4 regions of the Streptomyces sp. 2P-4 genome follow, and region 1 is predicted to be linked to each of the others. Evidence: riboswitches for the same ligand, from Rfam matches in the RefSeq annotation. Region 1 holds a riboswitch; each other region holds the start of a gene.
The links. A riboswitch is a leader RNA that binds a small molecule or an ion and turns the genes downstream of it on or off. The one in region 1 is predicted to bind cobalamin.
Positions count from the first base shown of each region.

Region 1 (4,346 bases):
GTGTCGTCGGCCGTTCGCACAGCATCCGCTGCCGTTCCATCCGGCTGGCCATGAAGTCCGCCAGCCGGTCGTCCGGCACCACCGGCACGGTTCCCTCGAACACGGCGCGCGCGTAGTCCTCCGACTGCAGAAGACCCGGCACCAGCCGGCACTCGTACGTGCACAGGCTCACCGCCGTCTTCTCCAGCCGCGCCCACTGCCGGAACCAGGCGGCGAGCCCTGCGTCGCCCCGGCTCAGGTGCGGGGCGGCCTTCCTCAACGCGCCCGTGTTTCCCGTGGCTTCCTCGGCGCGGTCGACGAACGACTCGTCCGGCATCCGCCGCCCCAGCTCCACCGATTCCACGGTGTGCCGGGAGAAGCGGACCAGTTCCCCGAACTGCACCCTGCTGAGGCCCGCGTGCTCGCGCAGGGCCTGGACGACGGCTCCGAAGGTCCGCAGACTGTCCGAGGGGCCGGGCTCCCGTTCCGTCTCGCAGGACGCCACCAGGTCGTCGTTGTCGCCCGCCTCGGCGTGCGTCGTCATCCGCGGCCACCTCCAGGTCCGTACGTACAGGTCGTATCCCCGCGATCGACAGCACCCAGGGTGGCGGCCGGCGCGCCGTACCGTCCACCGAATGTGCCCGTACGCTGACGCACCGTACGGGCCCCTGTACTGGATCACGACGGTCCGACCGGTGGGGCGGCCGGAGCTCGATGCCGTGCGCCCCGCCCTGTCCTGAACTGCCGTGCCCTGTGGCTGAACGCACAGGGGCGGGTCTGGCGGGGCGGCGGGCGGTCTGCGATGCTTCCGTCCGTCAAGCGACGGCGGAACGAGGAAGCCGGTGGGATTCCGGCACGGTACCGCCACTGTGTAGGGGGAGCGACTCCGCCCCAGGCCACCGCCCCGTCCGGGGTGGGAAGGCCGGAGAAGCTGTGATCCCGAGTCAGGAGACTCACGCCGTCGCACCTCGATGCAAGGGGCGGATTTCCCCGGGAGAGGCGGTGGCACCCGTGTGCCTGCGTTCGTGCGGAGGCGGCCCCGTGCTGCCCGTGCTCCGGCCTGACCGGCCCGACCGGCCTGACCGGCTTCACCCACAGTCCCGTTTCCCCGGGTTCTGACCCCCTGCGGGTTCCTTCCCCCACGCCGCATCCGCGCACCGCAGTGCCCTCACGCGCGGCCGACGAACGCCACCAGGAGTCACTTTGTCCGTACGATCCGTCATGCCCGGCCGCCGTCGGGCCACCGCGGCGGCCTTCGTCGCCGCCGCCCTCACGCTCACCGCCTGCGGCGGCGACGCCGGCACGACAGCCGGCCCCGAGGCGCGGGCCGAGGGTGAGGGGTGCATCAAGGACTTCGACCCGGCCAAGGACTACTTCCCGGTGAAGTCGACGGTGAAGCACGCCGAGAACTTCACCCTCCGGTACGAGAAGAGCTACCAGGTCCTCACCGTGAAGGAGCCCTTCCCCAAGGGGAAGCCCGAGTCGTACGTGCTGGTCAAGTGCGGTGCTCCCAAGCCGGAGCTGACCGGTGAACTGGCGTCCGCGCAGCAGGTCACCGTGCCCGTCAGGAGCCTGTACTCCGCCTCGACGACCCACCTGCCGCTGCTGACCGAGACCGGCACCCTGGACGTCCTGACCGGAGTGGCGAGCAGCGCGAACATCTCCTCCGCCCAGGTGATCGAGCGGGTGAAGGCGGGCAGGGTCACCGAGTACGCCAAGGACCGCACGCTCAACGCCGAAACCGTCATCGGGGCGAAGCCGGACGTGCTCATGACCCAGGGCACCGACGACCCGCAGTACCCGAAGCTCCGCCAGGCAGGCATCGCCGTGGTCGCCAACGCCGAGTGGCTGGAGGCCAGTCCGCTCGGCCGGGCCGAGTGGGTCAAGGCGATGGCCGCGCTCACGGGCGCCGAGAAGCGGGCGGGCGAGGTGTTCGACACCATCGAGGGCGACTACCGGAAGGTCGCGGAGAAGGGCGCCCAGGCGGCCAAGGCGGGCAAGCCCGTCGAGGTGCTGCCCGGCACGATGTACCAGGGCACGTGGTCCATGCCCGCCGGAGGCAGCTACGCCGCCCGGCTGATCAAGGACGCGGGCGGCACCTACCCGTGGGCCGGCGAGGCAGGCACCGGCGGCATGCAGCTGAACTTCGAGGCCGTGTACGCCAAGGCCGGCCAGGCCCCGGTCTGGATCGCCGACCAGAAGTGGAAGTCCACCGCCGACGCGGTCAAGGCCGACAGCCGGTACGGGCAGCTGAAGGCGGTGTCCGACGGCGCCGTGTGGACGAACACGAAGGCGCTCGGCCCCGGCGGCGGCAACGACTACTTCGAGCGGGGCGTGCTGCGCCCGGACCTGGTCCTCGCCGACCTGTTCGCGCTGATGCACCCGGACCAGGCCGAGGGCCACTCCTTCACCTTCTACCAGCCGGTGCCGAAGGCGTGACGACACATCAGACGACCGTGCCGGCACCCGCGCCGGCAGCGGCCCCGGACGCGGACACTCCGCCCGCGGGGCCGCGGCCGGTGCGGCGGCGCCTCGCCGTCGTCCTCGCACTCGCGGCCGGCACCGCCGTGCTGTTCGTCCTCGCCATCGCCACCGGCTCCCATCCCGTGCCGGTCGCCGAGGTGGTGCGGGTGCTGTTCGGCGGCACCCCCGAGGACCCGCGGTGGACCGTGATCGTCGAGCAGGTCCGGCTGCCGCGGGCGCTGACCGCCTGCGCCGTCGGCGCCGCCCTCGCGGTGGCCGGCGTACAGATGCAGACCCTGTTCCGCAACGCGCTGGCGGACCCGTTCTCCCTCGGGGTGAGCTCGGGCGCGAGCATGGGCGTCGCCACCGTGGTGGTCGGCACCGGCGGGGTCGCCGGCAGCTTCACCGGAGACCTGGCCGGCCTCGGGCGCGTGGGCGTCGTCATCGCCGCCTCGCTCGGTGCCGCCGCCGTCCTGGCCCTCGTCCTGCTGCTCTCCAGGTGGGTGCGGTCGGCCGTCACCCTGCTCGTCGTCGGCGTCATGATCGGCTCGGCGGCCACCGCCGTGGTCGGCGTGATGCTCGTCTACGCCCGACCGGAGCGCGCCCAGCAGTTCGTCATGTGGGGCCTGGGCAGCTTCGGCGCCACGACCTGGCCCGACCTCCACGTCATGCTGCCCGTCATCGGCGCCGGCCTGCTCACCGCGCTGCTGACTGCCAAACGCCTCAACGCCCTGCTGCTGGGCGAGGACTACGCCCGCACCATGGGCCTGAACGTGCGGCGCAGCCGCGATCTGGCGCTGTTCGGCACAGCACTCCTGGCGGGTGCGGCCACCGCGTTCTGCGGGCCGGTCGCCTTCCTCGGCCTGGCCGTCCCGCACCTGACGCGGGTGGCACTGGGGACGTCGGACCACCGGGCGCTCGTCCCGGCGTCGATGCTCGCCGGGGCGTTCCTGGCACTGGCGTGCGCGCTGCTCAGCCAGCCGCCCGGCACGGATGCCGTGCTGCCGCTGAACGCCGTCACCTCGCTGTTCGGCGCACCCGTCGTCATCGCGTTCCTGATCCGCAGCCGCCGCGGCGTACAAGGAGTGGCCTCGTGACCGACATGACCGACACCATGACCGAGCCCCTCACCGACACCGCCGACGGGCCGGGCCGCCCCGGCGGCCTGGTCACGCAGGGGCTCGCCGTCGGCTACCGCGCCCGGTCGCCACGGCGCGGGCGCGGGGCGGAGCGGGCGGTGCTCACGGGGCTCGACCTCGAAGCACGGGCCGGCGAACTGACCGTCCTCCTCGGCCCCAACGGCGCGGGCAAGTCCACTCTGCTGCGCACCCTGTGCGGGCTCCTGCCGCCGCTCGGCGGACGGATCCGCATCGGCGGCGCCGACCTCGCGCAGACGCCGCCGACCGCGCTCGCCCGGCGGCTGGCGGTCGTCCTGACCGACCGGGTCGATCCGGGACTGCTGTCCGCGCGGGAACTGGCCGGGCTCGGCCGCCACCCGCACACCGGGTTCACCGGCCGCCTCACCGCGGCCGACCACGCCGCCGTCGAGTGGTCGCTGCGGGCGGTGGGCGCGGAGCATCTGGCGGACCGGCCGGCCGCCGAGCTCTCCGACGGCGAACGCCAGCGCGTCCTGACCGCGCGCGCCCTCGCCCAGGAGCCCGAGGTCGTCCTCCTGGACGAGCCGACGGCCTTCCTGGACGTCCCCTCGCGGGTGGCGCTCACCGTGCTGCTGCGCGACCTGGCCCGCGACAGGGGCCTGACCGTGGTGGTCAGTACGCACGATCTGGAGCTGGCCCTGCGGGTGGCCGACGCGGTCTGGCTCGTCGACCGCGCATCCCGCGTCCACGCCGGGGCACCCGAGGACCTGGTCCGCAGCGGCGCCGTGGCGGGGGCGTTCGACGCCG
Region 1 is NZ_CP095011.1:1,708,931-1,713,276, forward strand. It holds gene MUK52_RS07060 (helix-turn-helix domain-containing protein) at 1-523, opposite strand, end outside; cobalamin riboswitch at 776-949, shown strand; gene MUK52_RS07065 (ABC transporter substrate-binding protein) at 1,183-2,418, shown strand; gene MUK52_RS07070 (FecCD family ABC transporter permease) at 2,415-3,539, shown strand; gene MUK52_RS07075 (ABC transporter ATP-binding protein) at 3,545-4,346, shown strand, end outside.

Region 2 (4,346 bases), 730 kb from region 1:
GAGGCCCTTGAGGTACGGGGTCTGCTCGGTGTGTACGGCGGTGAAGCCGTGGCGCTCGTACAGGGCGCGGGCGCGCGGGTTGACGTCGATGACGTCCAGGCGGACCCGGGAGCAGCCGTGTTCGGCCGCGATGGTTGCGATCTCGGTCAGCAGCAGGCCGCCGATGCCGGTGCCCCGGCGGGCGGGGTCGACGGCGATGCCGTCCATGACCAGTTCCCCCGGCTCCGGGTTGCGTTCGAGCAGGGCCAGTACGGCGAGCCGGGGGAGGCCGCGGAAGAGCCCGTAGCCGGAGAGCACGTCGCGCACGCCGCCGCCGGTCAGGCCCCGCCCGCCGAGCTGGTAGCCGGCCACGCCCACGACCCGGTCGCCGTCGGGGGTGAGGGCGACGGCGGCGCGGTCGTGGTGGAGGTGGCGGGCGATGAAGGCGCGGCCGTGTTCGGGCGGGCCCAGGGCGGCGCCGAGCTTGCGGCCGAAGGCCTCCCAGTACAACTCGGCGACCTGCTCCCCGGCGCCTTGGGGCACGCTGCGCCGGATGGCAACGGCTGAGTCCATGATTCCTCCTCGCGGTATGCGCACGATCATAGTACGGTCGTAATGAGAACGATCGTTTGAAGAGCGATAGATATTTGGGGGGCAGATGGCATCGAGACGCAGCACGCGCCGCCGCCGGGTGGTGCGGGCCGTGCTCGCGGCGCTGGCCGCACTGGCGGTCGCCGCGGCGGGCCTGGGCGGGCTGGTGGTCTGGCAGCACACCTACGACCTGCGCGAGGAGGCTGTGACGGTACGCCGGGACGGCCGGACCCTGGACGGCGTGCTGGCCCTGCCCGAACAGGGGAAGGGGCCCTTCCCGCTGGTGGTCTTCGTGCACGGGGACGGCCCCGTCGACGCCACCCACGACACCTTCTACCGGCCGATCTGGGAGTCCTTCGCCCGAGCCGGATACGCCTCGCTGTCCTGGAACAAGCCGGGCGTGGGCGGCTCGCCCGGAGACTGGCTCGACCAGTCCATGGACGACCGCGCCCAGGAGGCCGTCGACGCCATCGCCTGGGCCCGGCAGCGGCCGGACGTCGACAGCCGCCGGATCGGCCTGTGGGGCGCCAGCCAGGCCGGCTGGGTCCTGCCCAAGATCGCCGCCAAGAACCCCGGCATCCGCTTTGTCATCGCCGTCTCACCCGCCGTCAACTGGCACCGGCAAGGCCGCTACCACCTCCTCGCCGAGCTGCGCCGCGACGGCGCCTCCGACGCCGAGGTCGCCGCCGCCCTGCGCCGCCGCGAGACGGGCCTGGAACTGCTCGGGCGGGGCGCCCCGTACGAGGAGTACGTACGCGCCGTCGGCGATCCGCAGGGCATGACGGCCGCCCGCTGGAGGTTCGTCTCCAAGAACCACACCGCCGACGCGAGCGCCGACCTGCCGGCGCTGCGCGGGGTGCCCGTCCTGCTGGTGCTCGCCGGACACGACATGAACGTGGACACCGCCGACACCGAGGCCGCCTACCGGCGGCTGCTGCCGGGGCCCGCGCTGCGCGTCGGCCGCTACCCGGACGCCACGCACGGCCTGGTCAGGCAGGACGTCGAGAACTCCGCACTCCGCCTCACCCTGACCGCGCTGTGCGCGCCGAGGGCCCTGTTCGCCGACGGCTTCCTGGAAGACCAGCGGAAGTTCCTGGCCTCCGTCGAAACCGAAGGACCGACACGATGACCACCCGGCCCGGACCGCGGCAGGGCCGTCGGCCGGTGCAGCCGCGCCGCGGCGCCTCTCCGACGGCGACGCGCTCTGTGCGGGTCCCGGCCCGTCAGGAAGGCGCGCGCATCGACGGGGGCATCTCGTTTCCGTGTCCGGATGGTGGAAGCGGGTCGCCGCTGAGCGGGCGTGCGGCCTAGGGTGGCCGGTGCAGCTGGTTCGCCCCGCCCTCCAGGCGGGATGCGTCGCAAGAGGGAACCCGGTGGGAATCCGGGACTGCCCCGCAGCGGTGAGCGGGAACGACCGCCGTCATACGCACTGGGACCGGACAACGGTCCTGGGAAGCGACGGCCAGTAGGTGCCCGCCGGGGAACCGGCAGGCGTGCCCGCGAGTCCGAAGACCTGCCCGTTGCCCGCACGCGGACGATTCCGTGTGCGGACATCCCGGTGACCTCGTGGGCGGGTCGGCGTACACAGCGAGCGGCACGTGCGGGCCTCCGTCCGCGGCGTCGGCCGCCCGTTCCGTCGTTCCTTCGCGTCCGCGTCCCGCTGCCGGGATGTTCCTGGACACATCTCGCGAAGGAGAGTTCCGTGACAGCCAAGCCCGCAGCCGCGGCAGCACGAGCCACCGTGTACGGGTACCCCCGCCAGGGTCGGAACCGCGAACTGAAGAAGGCCGTCGAGGGCTACTGGAAGGGCCGCGTCACTGCCGACGCCCTCCGGGAGACCGCGGCCGGCCTGCGGCGCTCGCACTGGCAGCAGCTGGCCGAGGACGGTATCCACGAAGTACCGACCGGTGATTTCTCGCACTACGACCACGTGCTGGACACCAGCGTCATGGTCGGCGCTGCTCCCGAGCGGCACCGCGGGGCGGTGGAAGCCGACGCCCTGGACGGATACTTCGCGATGGCCCGCGGCACGCAGGACGTGGCGCCGCTGGAGATGACCAAGTGGTTCGACACGAACTACCACTACCTGGTACCTGAGCTCGGCCCGGGCACCGTGTTCACCGCGAACTCCGTGAAGCAGGTGGCGGAACTGCGGGAGGCCGTCGCGCTCGGGTACACCGCCCGCCCGGTCCTCGTCGGTCCGATCACCTACCTGCTGCTGGCCAAGCCGGCTCCCGGAGTGTCAGCGGACTTCGAGCCGCTGACCCTGCTGGACCGGCTGCTCCCGGTCTACGCGCAGGTGCTCGCCGACCTGCACGCCGCCGGCGCCGAGTGGGTGCAGCTCGACGAGCCCGCCCTCGTCCAGGACCGCACCCCGGCCGATCTGAACGCAGCCGCCCGCGCCTATCGGGAGCTGGGCGCCGCCGCCGACCGGCCGAAGCTGCTGGTCGCCTCGTACTTCGGCAGGCTGGGCGAGGCCCTGCCCGTCCTGGCCGCGGCTCCGGTCGAGGGCCTGGCGCTCGACTTCACGGAAGCGGGAGCGGCCAACCTGGACGACCTCGCGGCGGTCGGTGGCCTGCCCGGCAAGAGGCTCGTCGCGGGCATCGTCAACGGCCGCAACATCTGGATCAACGACTTCCGGAAGTCCCTCGCCACCCTGGGCACGCTGCTCGGCCTCGCCGACCGGGTGGACGTCGCCGCCTCCTGCTCCCTGCTGCACGTTCCGCTGGACGCCGACGCCGAGCGCGACCTCGACCCGCAGGTCCGCCGCTGGCTCGCGTTCGCCCGGCAGAAGACCCGGGAGATCGCCGTTCTGGCCCGCGGGCTCGGCCGGGGCACGGACACGATCACCGCCGAACTCGCCGCGAACCGGGCCGACCTGGCCTCCCGCGCCGGATCCGCCCTCACCCACGACCCGGCCGTACGGGCCCGCACCGCGGCCGTCACGCACGCCGACGGGCGCCGCGGCCGGCCGTACGCCGAGCGGGCCGCCGCCCAGCGGGCGCACCTGCGCCTGCCGCTGCTGCCGACCACCACGATCGGCTCCTTCCCGCAGACCGACGAGCTGCGCGCGGCCCGCGCCGACCTGCGGGCCGGACGGATCGACACGGCGGGCTACGAGGCACGGATCAAGGGCGAGATCGAGGAGGTCGTCTCCTTCCAGGAGAAGACCGGCATCGACGTCCTGGTGCACGGCGAGCCCGAACGCAACGACATGGTCCAGTACTTCGCCGAGCAGCTCACCGGCTACCTGGCCACGCAGCACGGCTGGGTGCAGTCGTACGGCACGCGCTACGTCCGGCCTCCGGTGCTGGCGGGGGACATCTCGCGCCCCGAGCCCATGACGGTGCGCTGGACCTCGTACGCGCAGTCCCTGACGTCCAAGCCGGTCAAGGGGATGCTCACCGGGCCGGTCACGATGCTCGCCTGGTCCTTCGTACGGGACGACCAGCCGCTCGGGGACACCGCCCGCCAGGTGGCGCTCGCCCTGCGGGACGAGGTGAACGATCTGGAGGCCGCGGGGACGGCCGTGATCCAGGTGGACGAGCCGGCTCTCCGGGAAACCCTGCCGCTGCGGGCCGCCGACCGCGCCGACTACCTGGCCTGGGCCACCGAGGCGTTCCGGCTCACCACCAGCGGGGTCCGGCCGGACACCCAGATCCACACCCACATGTGCTACGCGGAGTTCGGCGACATCGTCCAGGCCATCGACGACCTCGACGCCGACGTCATCAGCCTGGAAGCCGCCCGCTCCCACATGCAGGTCGCGCGGGAAC
Region 2 is NZ_CP095011.1:982,273-986,618, reverse strand. It holds gene MUK52_RS04000 (GNAT family N-acetyltransferase) at 1-552, opposite strand, end outside; gene MUK52_RS03995 (alpha/beta hydrolase family protein) at 638-1,699, shown strand; cobalamin riboswitch at 1,893-2,093, shown strand; gene metE (5-methyltetrahydropteroyltriglutamate--homocysteine S-methyltransferase) at 2,273-4,346, shown strand, end outside.
Region 2: another riboswitch for cobalamin. It lies ahead of metE (5-methyltetrahydropteroyltriglutamate--homocysteine S-methyltransferase); the one in region 1 lies ahead of MUK52_RS07065 (ABC transporter substrate-binding protein).

Region 3 (4,346 bases), 490 kb from region 1:
CGCGCGCGTGTCGCCCGGGGTGCCCGATGCGATGGCCGCCGCGGCCGCGGCGCCCTGGCGGCGGCCCCTGCGCACCCCGAAGTAGTAGGCGAGGACGCCCGCGCCGAGGGCCGCCTGGAGGGCGAACAGGGCCGACTCGACCTCGCCGGACGGCGGCTCGTACAGCGGGGTGAACCACGGCTCGTAGTCGGGCCTGAGCTCGGTGATCGCCGCTTCGGCCTGGGCGTCGGCGCCGGCGAACGGCTCCTCCCTGCCCTCGCCGAGGCCCAGCGCGAGGGGGAGCACCGCGAGGGCGGCGACCACGAGCAGCAGCAGGGTGTTGATCTTCGCGTTCCGGCTCATGCCCATCACGCCGCCGCCTTCCGGTCGGAGCGGCCGGCGAGCTTGGCGACGCCCAGCCGGACCAGGTCGGACTTGCTGGACTGCATCAGCAGCCGCATCACCAGGACCGTCAGCAGGCCTTCGCTGACCGCCAGCGGGATCTGGGTGACGGCGAAGATGCCGCCGAACTTCGCGAGGGCGCCGGCGACGCCGCTGCCCGGGTCGGGGAAGGCGAGCGCCAGCTGCACGGAGGTGACGCAGTAGGTGACCAGGTCCGCGGTGAAGGCGCCGAAGAACACGGACACCATCAGCGGGGCGCCGGACCGCCGCAGCAGCAGGTAGACCCCGAAGCCCGCCCACGGGCCGGCGATCGCCATGGAGAAGACGTTGGCGCCGAGGGTGGTCAGGCCGCCGTGCGCGAGCAGCAGCGCCTGGAAGAGCAGGGTGATCGTGCCGAGCACCGCCATGATCGGCGGCCGGAACAGGATCGCCCCGAGCCCGGTCCCCGTCGGGTGCGAGCAACTGCCCGTCACAGAGGGGATCTTCAGGGCGGAAAGGACGAAGGTGAAGGCTCCGGACGCGCCCAGGAGCAGGGTGCTCTCCGGGTTCTCCTTCACCTCGCGGGTGAGTGCGCGGACGCCGTGGACGACGAAGGGAGCGGACGCGGCGCCCCAGGCGGCCGCGTGCAGCGGGGGCAGAAACCCCTCGGCTATGTGCATGTGTGGGGAGACCTCTCCAGCACCTCGTGGATGGACAGCACGCCCCGGCCGGTCTCCTGGCTCACGGGTCATGCCGCCCTGGCTCCGCCTTCCCGGGCGGTGCGGATCACCCCGCGCCGCCCAGTGGCTTCCCGCAGGAGTGGAGCCGGACTTCCCGTTCACAGTGGCGAGGGCCGCACCGGTCTTCCACCGGTTTCCCGAACACCAAGGCCCGCTGACCCTAATGGCCCGCACGGACCCGGAACAAGCCGGTGTGGGCGAGCGCACGCCCGAGCCGGATTCCGCTTCCGGGCCGTCCGGCGGCGTACGCGCTCTCCGGGAGCAGCCGGAGCCGCCGTTCCGCCGCGTGTTTCCGCCCTTGCGGCGCCCGTTCGGTCCCCCGGAGAGCCCCCGGCGCACGGCCCGGCGTGATTCCGCCGCCGTGCTCCCACCGGCGTGCGCCGGAGCCGCGGAACGGGCCCGCCCCCCGGACGGGTGCCGTCCGCTGGCGGGGCCGGCGGGGGCCGCGCAGGGTGGAGCCGTGGCCGCCGAACCCGACACCGCGAACCCGTACGACTACTCCGACCTCACCGCCCTCTTCGTCAACTGCACGCTCAAGCGCTCGCCGGAGACCAGCAACACCGAGGGCCTCATCGACCGCAGCCGCGCCGTCATGGAGTCGGCCGGCGCCCGCACCTCGGTCGTCCGCGCCGTCGACCACGACATCGCCACCGGCGTCTGGCCGGACATGACCGAGCACGGCTGGGAGACGGACCAGTGGCCCGTCCTGTACAGCCGGGTCATGGACGCGGACATCCTGGTCCTGTGCGGGCCGATCTGGCTCGGCGACAACAGCTCCGTCATGAAGCAGGTGATCGAGCGCCTCTACGCCTGCTCCTCCCTGCTGAACGAGCACGGCCAGTACGCCTACTACGGCCGGGTCGGCGGGGCGCTCGTCACCGGCAACGAGGACGGCGTCAAGCACTGCGCGATGAACATCCTGTACAGCCTCCAGCACCTCGGCTACGCGATCCCGCCGCAGGCCGACGCCGGCTGGATCGGCGAGGCCGGGCCCGGCCCCTCCTACCTGGACCCGGGATCGGGCGGCCCCGAGAACGACTTCACCAACCGCAACACCGCCTTCATGTCGTGGAACCTCATGCACCTCGCGGCGCTGCTCAAGCGCTCCGGCGGCATCCCGGCCCACGGCAACCAGCGCTCGCTGTGGGACGCCGGCTGCCGCTTCGACTTCCCCAACCCGGAACACCGCTGACGGGCGGCCCGGCCGGTGCCGGTCAGCCGCAGCACACGTTCCGGTGCGCGATGTCGACCACGAACCGGTCGGGCGAGCGGAGCGTGAACGCCTTGTACGAGGGCCTGCTGTCGAAGGCGGCGCCGAAGGTGACGTACCCCTCGAAGTCGCCGGTCATGGCGAGGCCCTTGAGCGCGGGCAGGTTCGTCCGGACCAGCTTGGGCCCGCGGTAGGTGCCCTCGCCGGAGCGCAGGTGCGCCGCGGCGGGGTGCAGCCGGATCTGGAGGAAGTGCTTCCCGGCCAGCGGGACGGGCGCCCCGGAGCCGTCCTGGTGGAGCGCGGGGACGCGGGTGACGTCCGCGTCGGGCACGTACCCCTTCAGGTCGATGACGATCCGGTCGTACGCGCAGTGCCCGGCCCAGCGGGCGCCCACGACGAGCGGGGTGGCCGGGGCCCGGCCGGAGGGGGCCGCGGCCGTGGAGGCCGGTGCGGCGAGGGCGAGGGCGGCGGTGAGCAGGACTCCGGTGGCCAGGGCCGCGGTCCGCCGGCGGCGCAGGTGGTTCATGGCGTCCCCCTGTTCTTTCGAGAGACGGGGACAGGTTGTCGCTCCTGAAGACACGCCGTGCATGCCCATGGTTGCAGCAAAACGCAAAAAAATCGGGCAGAAGGGGTGAACCTGGTGGGGTCCGCCCCTTCTGCCCGCGTCCGCCCGGCTCAGCCGGCCGGTGTCAGCACTCGATGACGTTGACGGCGAGGCCGCCGCGCGCCGTCTCCTTGTACTTGATCTTCATGTCGGCGCCTGTCTCCTTCATGGTCTTGATGACCTTGTCGAGGGAGACCTTGTGGGAGCCGTCGCCGCGCATCGCCATCTTCGCCGCCGTGACGGCCTTCACCGCCGCCATGCCGTTGCGCTCGATGCACGGGATCTGCACCAGGCCGCCGACCGGGTCGCAGGTCAGGCCCAGGTTGTGCTCCATGCCGATCTCGGCCGCGTTCTCCACCTGCTCCGGGGTGCCGCCCAGGACCTCCGCGAGCGCGCCGGCCGCCATGGAGCAGGCCGACCCGACCTCGCCCTGGCAGCCGACCTCGGCGCCCGAGATCGAGGCGTTCTCCTTGAACAGCATGCCGATCGCGCCCGCGGCGAGGAGGAAGCGGACCACGCCGTCCTCGTCCGCGCCGGGCACGAAGTTCACGTAGTAGTGCAGGACGGCCGGCAGGACGCCCGCCGCGCCGTTCGTCGGGGCCGTCACGACGCGGCCGCCCGCCGCGTTCTCCTCGTTGACCGCCATCGCGTAGATCGTCGTCCACTCGCTGCGGTGCATCATCGGGTCGCCCTCGGTGCGCAGCTGCCGCGCCGTGGCCGCGGCCCGGCGCTTGACGCGCAGGCCGCCGGGGAGGATGCCCTCGCGGGACATGCCGCGCGACACACAGGCCTGCATGACCCGCCAGATCTCCAGGAGGCCCTCGCGGATCTCCTCCTCCGTGCGCCAGGCCTTCTCGTTCTCCAGCATCAGGGAGGAGATCGACAGGCCGGTCTCCTTGGCGAGGCGCAGCATCTCGTCGCCCGAGCGGAAGGGGTACTTCAGCACGGTGTCGTCGAGCTTGATCCGGTCCTCGCCGACCGCGTCCTCGTCGACCACGAAGCCGCCGCCGACCGAGTAGTACGTCTTCTCCAGCAGCGGCGTGCCGGCGGCGTCGTACGCGAAGAGGGTCATGCCGTTCGCGTGGTACGGCAGGGAGCGGCGGCGGTGCAGGACGAGCTGGTTCGGCTCGTCGAAGGCGATCTCGTGCGCGCTCCCTATCTCCGTGCCCAGCAGGCGCAGCCGGCCCGTGCTGCGGATGCGCTCCACCTCGTCGTCGGCGGTCTCGACGTCCACGGTCCGCGGGGAGTGGCCCTCCAGGCCCAGCAGCACCGCCTTGGGCGTGCCGTGGCCGTGGCCGGTCGCGCCGAGCGAGCCGTACAGCTCCGCGCGGACGGACGCGGTCTGGGCGAGCAGGCCGTCCTTCTTCAGCCGGTTGACGAACATGCGGGCGGCGCGCATCGGGCCGACGGTGTGCGAGCTGGACGGACCGAT
Region 3 is NZ_CP095011.1:2,194,456-2,198,801, reverse strand. It holds gene MUK52_RS09175 (energy-coupling factor ABC transporter substrate-binding protein) at 1-342, opposite strand, end outside; gene MUK52_RS09170 (energy-coupling factor ABC transporter permease) at 348-1,040, opposite strand; cobalamin riboswitch at 1,070-1,264, opposite strand; gene MUK52_RS09165 (flavodoxin family protein) at 1,561-2,292, shown strand; gene MUK52_RS09160 (AMIN-like domain-containing (lipo)protein) at 2,315-2,836, opposite strand; gene MUK52_RS09155 (L-serine ammonia-lyase) at 3,000-4,346, opposite strand, start outside.
Region 3: another riboswitch for cobalamin. It lies ahead of MUK52_RS09170 (energy-coupling factor ABC transporter permease); the one in region 1 lies ahead of MUK52_RS07065 (ABC transporter substrate-binding protein).

Region 4 (4,346 bases), 1.5 Mb from region 1:
GCCAGCCGCTCCAGCCCCTCGGCGCCCGTGAACACCCCGGGCTGCGCCGGGTAGGCGAGGACGAAGGCGAGCGCAGGGCCCGCCGGAGTCCCGGGGCCGGCGTCCATGAGCCGGGGCCGCCGGCCGAGCGCGGCCTCGACCAGGGCCTCGTACACGTTGACGCCGAGGGCCCGGCACAGCGCCTCGCCGACGAGCGCGCCGCCGATCCGCGGGTTGACCTCCACCACCTCGGGCCCCTCGGCCGTCAGCGCGAACTCCACGTGCGCGAACCGGTCGGTGTAGCCGAGGGCCGAGAGCACCCCGCCGAGTACGCGCTCCAACTCCCGGCTCTGCACGGGCGGGAAGGCGACGGGGAAGGCGGTCACCTCCTCCCGGAAGTGCGGCTCGGGGGACATCAGCCGGCTGGAGACGCCCAGCAGCCTGGTGCGGCCCGCCCAGGTGAGGGTCTCCGCGCTGTAGACCGGCCCGGGGAAGAACGGTTCGGCGAACAGCCGGCCGGTCAGCCGGCGGCCCGCCGCCTCGCGGAGCGCCGCGTCCAGCCCCGCCTCGTCGCGGACCAGCCAGACGTTCTGGCTGCCGGTGCCCGCCGTGTCCTTGAGGACGGCGGGCAGGCCGGTCTCCTTCAGCACGGCCGCCCGCAGCCCGTCCGCGTCGGGGGCCTCGGCGGCGGGCGCCCGCGAGAGCCCCGCCCGGTGCAGCAGGGTGCGTACGCGGGCCTTGTCGCGGGTGAGCCGCAGCACCTCGGGCGGCGCGCCGGGCAGGCCGAAGCGGGCCGTCAGCTCGGCGCCGGCCAGGGTCCACGTGTCCGTCGAGCTGATCAGCCCGCGCAGCCCCGGCAGCCGGTGCAGCTCCGCCGCGACGGCGGCGGTGTCGAAGGTGTCGACGGCGACGACGTCCAGCGCACCGGGCTCCAACAGGCCCAGCTCGTGGGCGTAGTAGCCGGCGTCCCGGGTGAGCAGCACGAGCCGCTCGCCGAGCGACTCCGCGGCCCGCACCAGGTGCCCGAGGCCGAAGGTGAGCGATTCCAGGCAGGCCACGGTCATGCGGCACGCCCCGCCCGCGCGCCGGGGCGCCCCTTGCGGTCCCACGCCATCGTCGACCAGGGCATGGCCATCTCCTCGGGGGCTCCGACCTCGAACGGCTTGAGGCAGGCCGGGTCGAGTGCCTCGGCGTGCCGGGAGTGCACGCGGTCCACGTACCGGTGCCCCGTGTCGGCCCCGACCACGAGGTGGAGGTCGTCCGGATGGCGGCGCGCCTCGTGGACGGCGGCCAGGTAGGCGGCGCCGGTGGACAGGCCCGCGAAGACGGCGTGTTCGCGCATCAGCGCCACCGTCCCGGCCATGGCGTGCGTGAAGTCCATCCAGTGCACGGTGTCGTACAGGTGGTGGCGGACGTTGGCGAAGTCGATCGAGGAGCCGATCCCCGCGATGATGGCCTCCGGGTCGTGGTGGTCCTGGCTGCCGAAGGTCACGCTGCCGAACGGCTGGACGCCGACCAGCCGCACGGCCGGGTCGCGCTGCCGCAGGTGCTCCACCAGCCCGCCCGTCGAGGCGCCGGACCCGACCCCGCCGACGACGGTCAGCCGCCCCCGGCCGGCCGGGAGCGCGTCCGCGACGAGGTCGGCGACCTCCCGGTAGCCCAGGTAGTGGACGTCGTCGTGGTACTGCCGCATCCAGTGGACGTCCGGACGCTCGGCGAGGATCTCCCGGACCCGGCGCACGCGCAGCTCCTGGTCGAGCCTGAGGTCCCGCGACGGCGCGACCTGCTCGACCGTGGCCCCCAGGATCTCCAGCTGGGCGCGGGTGGTGGCGTCCACGGTCGTCGAGGCGACGATGTGGCAGCGCATGCCGTGGCGGTGGCACGCCAGGGCCAGGGCGTGGGCGTAGATCCCGCTGGAGCTGTCGACGAGGGTCTGCCCCGGCCGCACCCTGCCCTCCTCCAGCAGGCGCGCGACGGCGGCGAGCGCCGAGTAGACCTTCATGGACTCGAAGCGGACGAGGACGGCGCCCTCCGTCAGGGCGACGAGGGCGGGGGCCTTGAGGGCGTCCGCGATGTGGGGGTGAATCACCCGTATCCTCCTTGGGCGAAGGCGCACTGGTGGCCGAGGGAGCGGAAGAAGGCGGAGAGTTGCTCCCGGGCGGGGAAGCCGATCCGGCCGGTGAACAGGTAGCCGACCAGCGATCCGGTGTGGGCGACGAAGACGCCGTCCGCGCCGAACTCCTCCCGGTGGGCGAGGACGGCGTCGAAGGAACGTTTCGGCAGAGCCTCCTGGGACAGCACGGCACTGCTGGTCGACGCCCGGGCCACGGCGGCAGGGTCCCCGGCGGCGAACCCCTTGAGCAACTCGTCCAGGGACCGCTCGTACTCCTGAGCGCGCCGCCGGTACTGCCGCAGCAGCAGCGCGGTGACCGCCGAGGTGTCCACGGTGCCCGGCTCCACGGCGTAGGCGGTGTGGAAGCCGATGCCGGTGCCCAGCCTGCGCACCAGCCGGTGGCGTCCGCTCAGGTACAGCGCGAACTCGTCGAGGAAGACGCTGTCCGACCGCTCGATCGCCGACAGGACGCCGGCGGCCGCCCGGGGGTCGAAGGGCAGCGAGAACACCCGGCTCAGGCAGCGCAGCACGGCCACGATGTCCGCCGTCGAACTCGCCATCCCCACGCCCGTGGGCAGGTCGGAGTGCACGGTCCAGCGGCCCTCCGGCAGGCGCAGCCCGTACCGCTCGGCGAACAGGAGGGCCGCGCGGGCCGCCTTCGGGCCGAGCTGCGGCGCCCCCGGCGCGGGCTCCGCCCCGGGCGTGAAGTACACGCGGGAGTACCGGTGCACGGGAAACGACACGAGGGCGATGTCCGGGTCGGCGGAGGGGCGCAGCGGCCCCTGCCAGAGCTCGCCGAGCGTTCCGTGGCACACGCCGGCGAAGGTCCCGTCGGCCCTGGTCAAGAACGGCCCCCTCCTCGTCGCCCGGCCCCGGGGAGGCGGGCGCGAAGAGGAGGGCCGTGCCGCGCCGCGTGCGCGCCTGCCCGTCCGTCCCGCCGACCCGGCCCTCGAGGTCACCGTGAACAGCGCGTGCGTGCCGCACGCGCGCAGTGGCAGGTCTTCGGACTCGTGGGCGCGGGCCCGCAGGCCCTCTCCTACCGGCCGCCGCTTCCCGGGCCCCGTACGGAGACCAGTGCCGATGACGGCTTTCGTTCCCACACACCGCTGCGGGTCAGTCCCGGAATCGCACCGGGTTCCCTCTTGCGACGCGCCACCGCAGCGGTGACGCGAACCAACTGCCCGGCCAGCGTAGGCAGCCGTGCGCGGGCCGCGACAGGGCGCCTGCGGCCGGCTGGCGTGAAGTACGCCGTTCCCGCGGGGGCGCCCAGTCGGCGGGACCGCGGGGCCGGCGCCGCAGCGGGTGCCCGCCCGCCGCGCCCGACCAGCACCGCCCGGCCCGCCGGCGCGCCTCTCCGAGGCACTGCCGCAGGGGGCGCCGCGAGGTGCGGAAGCCGCCCCGCCGGGGGAAGTTGTCCGGAACGTCCCCCGGCGCGAGCCAGCCGTTCCGCGAAGGCGCCCACGGGCCGCCGCCGGGCGCCCTCGGGGCGCAGCCGGCCCGCCGTCCTTACCAGCGGCACCCCGAGCGCGGCAATCCGCTGCACGAACTCCTCGTCCGCCGGCGTGCACACCCGCGCCTCGGCCTCCGGCCCCTCGGACGGCGCGCGCTCCGCGCGAAAAGACGCCCGGAGCGTGTGACCTGTCGGTGTGGCAGCCGCGCTGCGGGCGCCGTGCGCGGTAGGTCTGGGTGTCGCCGCCCGGAGCCGGGCGGCCGCCCGCAGTTCGCAGCAGGAGGCAAGATGGCCAAGGGCACGGTCAAGTGGTTCAGCGCGGAGAAGGGGTTCGGGTTCATCGCCCAGGACGGCGGAGGACCGGACGTCTTCGCCCACTACTCGGGGATCACCGGAAACGGCTACCGCGAGCTCCTCGAGGGTGAGCAGGTCAGCTTCGACATCACCCAGTCGGACCGGGGCCTGCAAGCGGAGAACATCATCCGCCACTGACGGCCCGCCGGCACCGGCCGGCAGACCTTCCTGGTCACAGCACTAGGCGGGTCGTTCCGTGGGTAGGGGCCTGCCGTGGACAGCGAGCACCGTGCCCTGCAAGCGGCCCGCCTCATCGAGGAGATCCTCCAGGCGGCGCACCGCGGCGACGACCGCCGCATCGACACCCTCCTCGCCCGCCTGGCCCAGGTCGGCAAGATCCGGGACCTCTTCGCCCTGCGCGAGCGGCTCTACGGGCTGAGGCCCGCCCTGCCGCCCGCCCGGCCCCCGGCGGCCCGCGGCGCGCTCCCCGCGCGCTGATCCGCCGGGGAA
Region 4 is NZ_CP095011.1:201,232-205,577, reverse strand. It holds gene MUK52_RS00975 (ATP-grasp domain-containing protein) at 1-1,043, opposite strand, end outside; gene MUK52_RS00970 (cysteine synthase family protein) at 1,040-2,068, opposite strand; gene MUK52_RS00965 (GHMP family kinase ATP-binding protein) at 2,065-2,937, opposite strand; cobalamin riboswitch at 3,069-3,286, opposite strand; gene MUK52_RS00960 (cold-shock protein) at 3,831-4,034, shown strand; gene MUK52_RS00955 (hypothetical protein) at 4,110-4,334, shown strand.
Region 4: another riboswitch for cobalamin. It lies ahead of MUK52_RS00965 (GHMP family kinase ATP-binding protein); the one in region 1 lies ahead of MUK52_RS07065 (ABC transporter substrate-binding protein).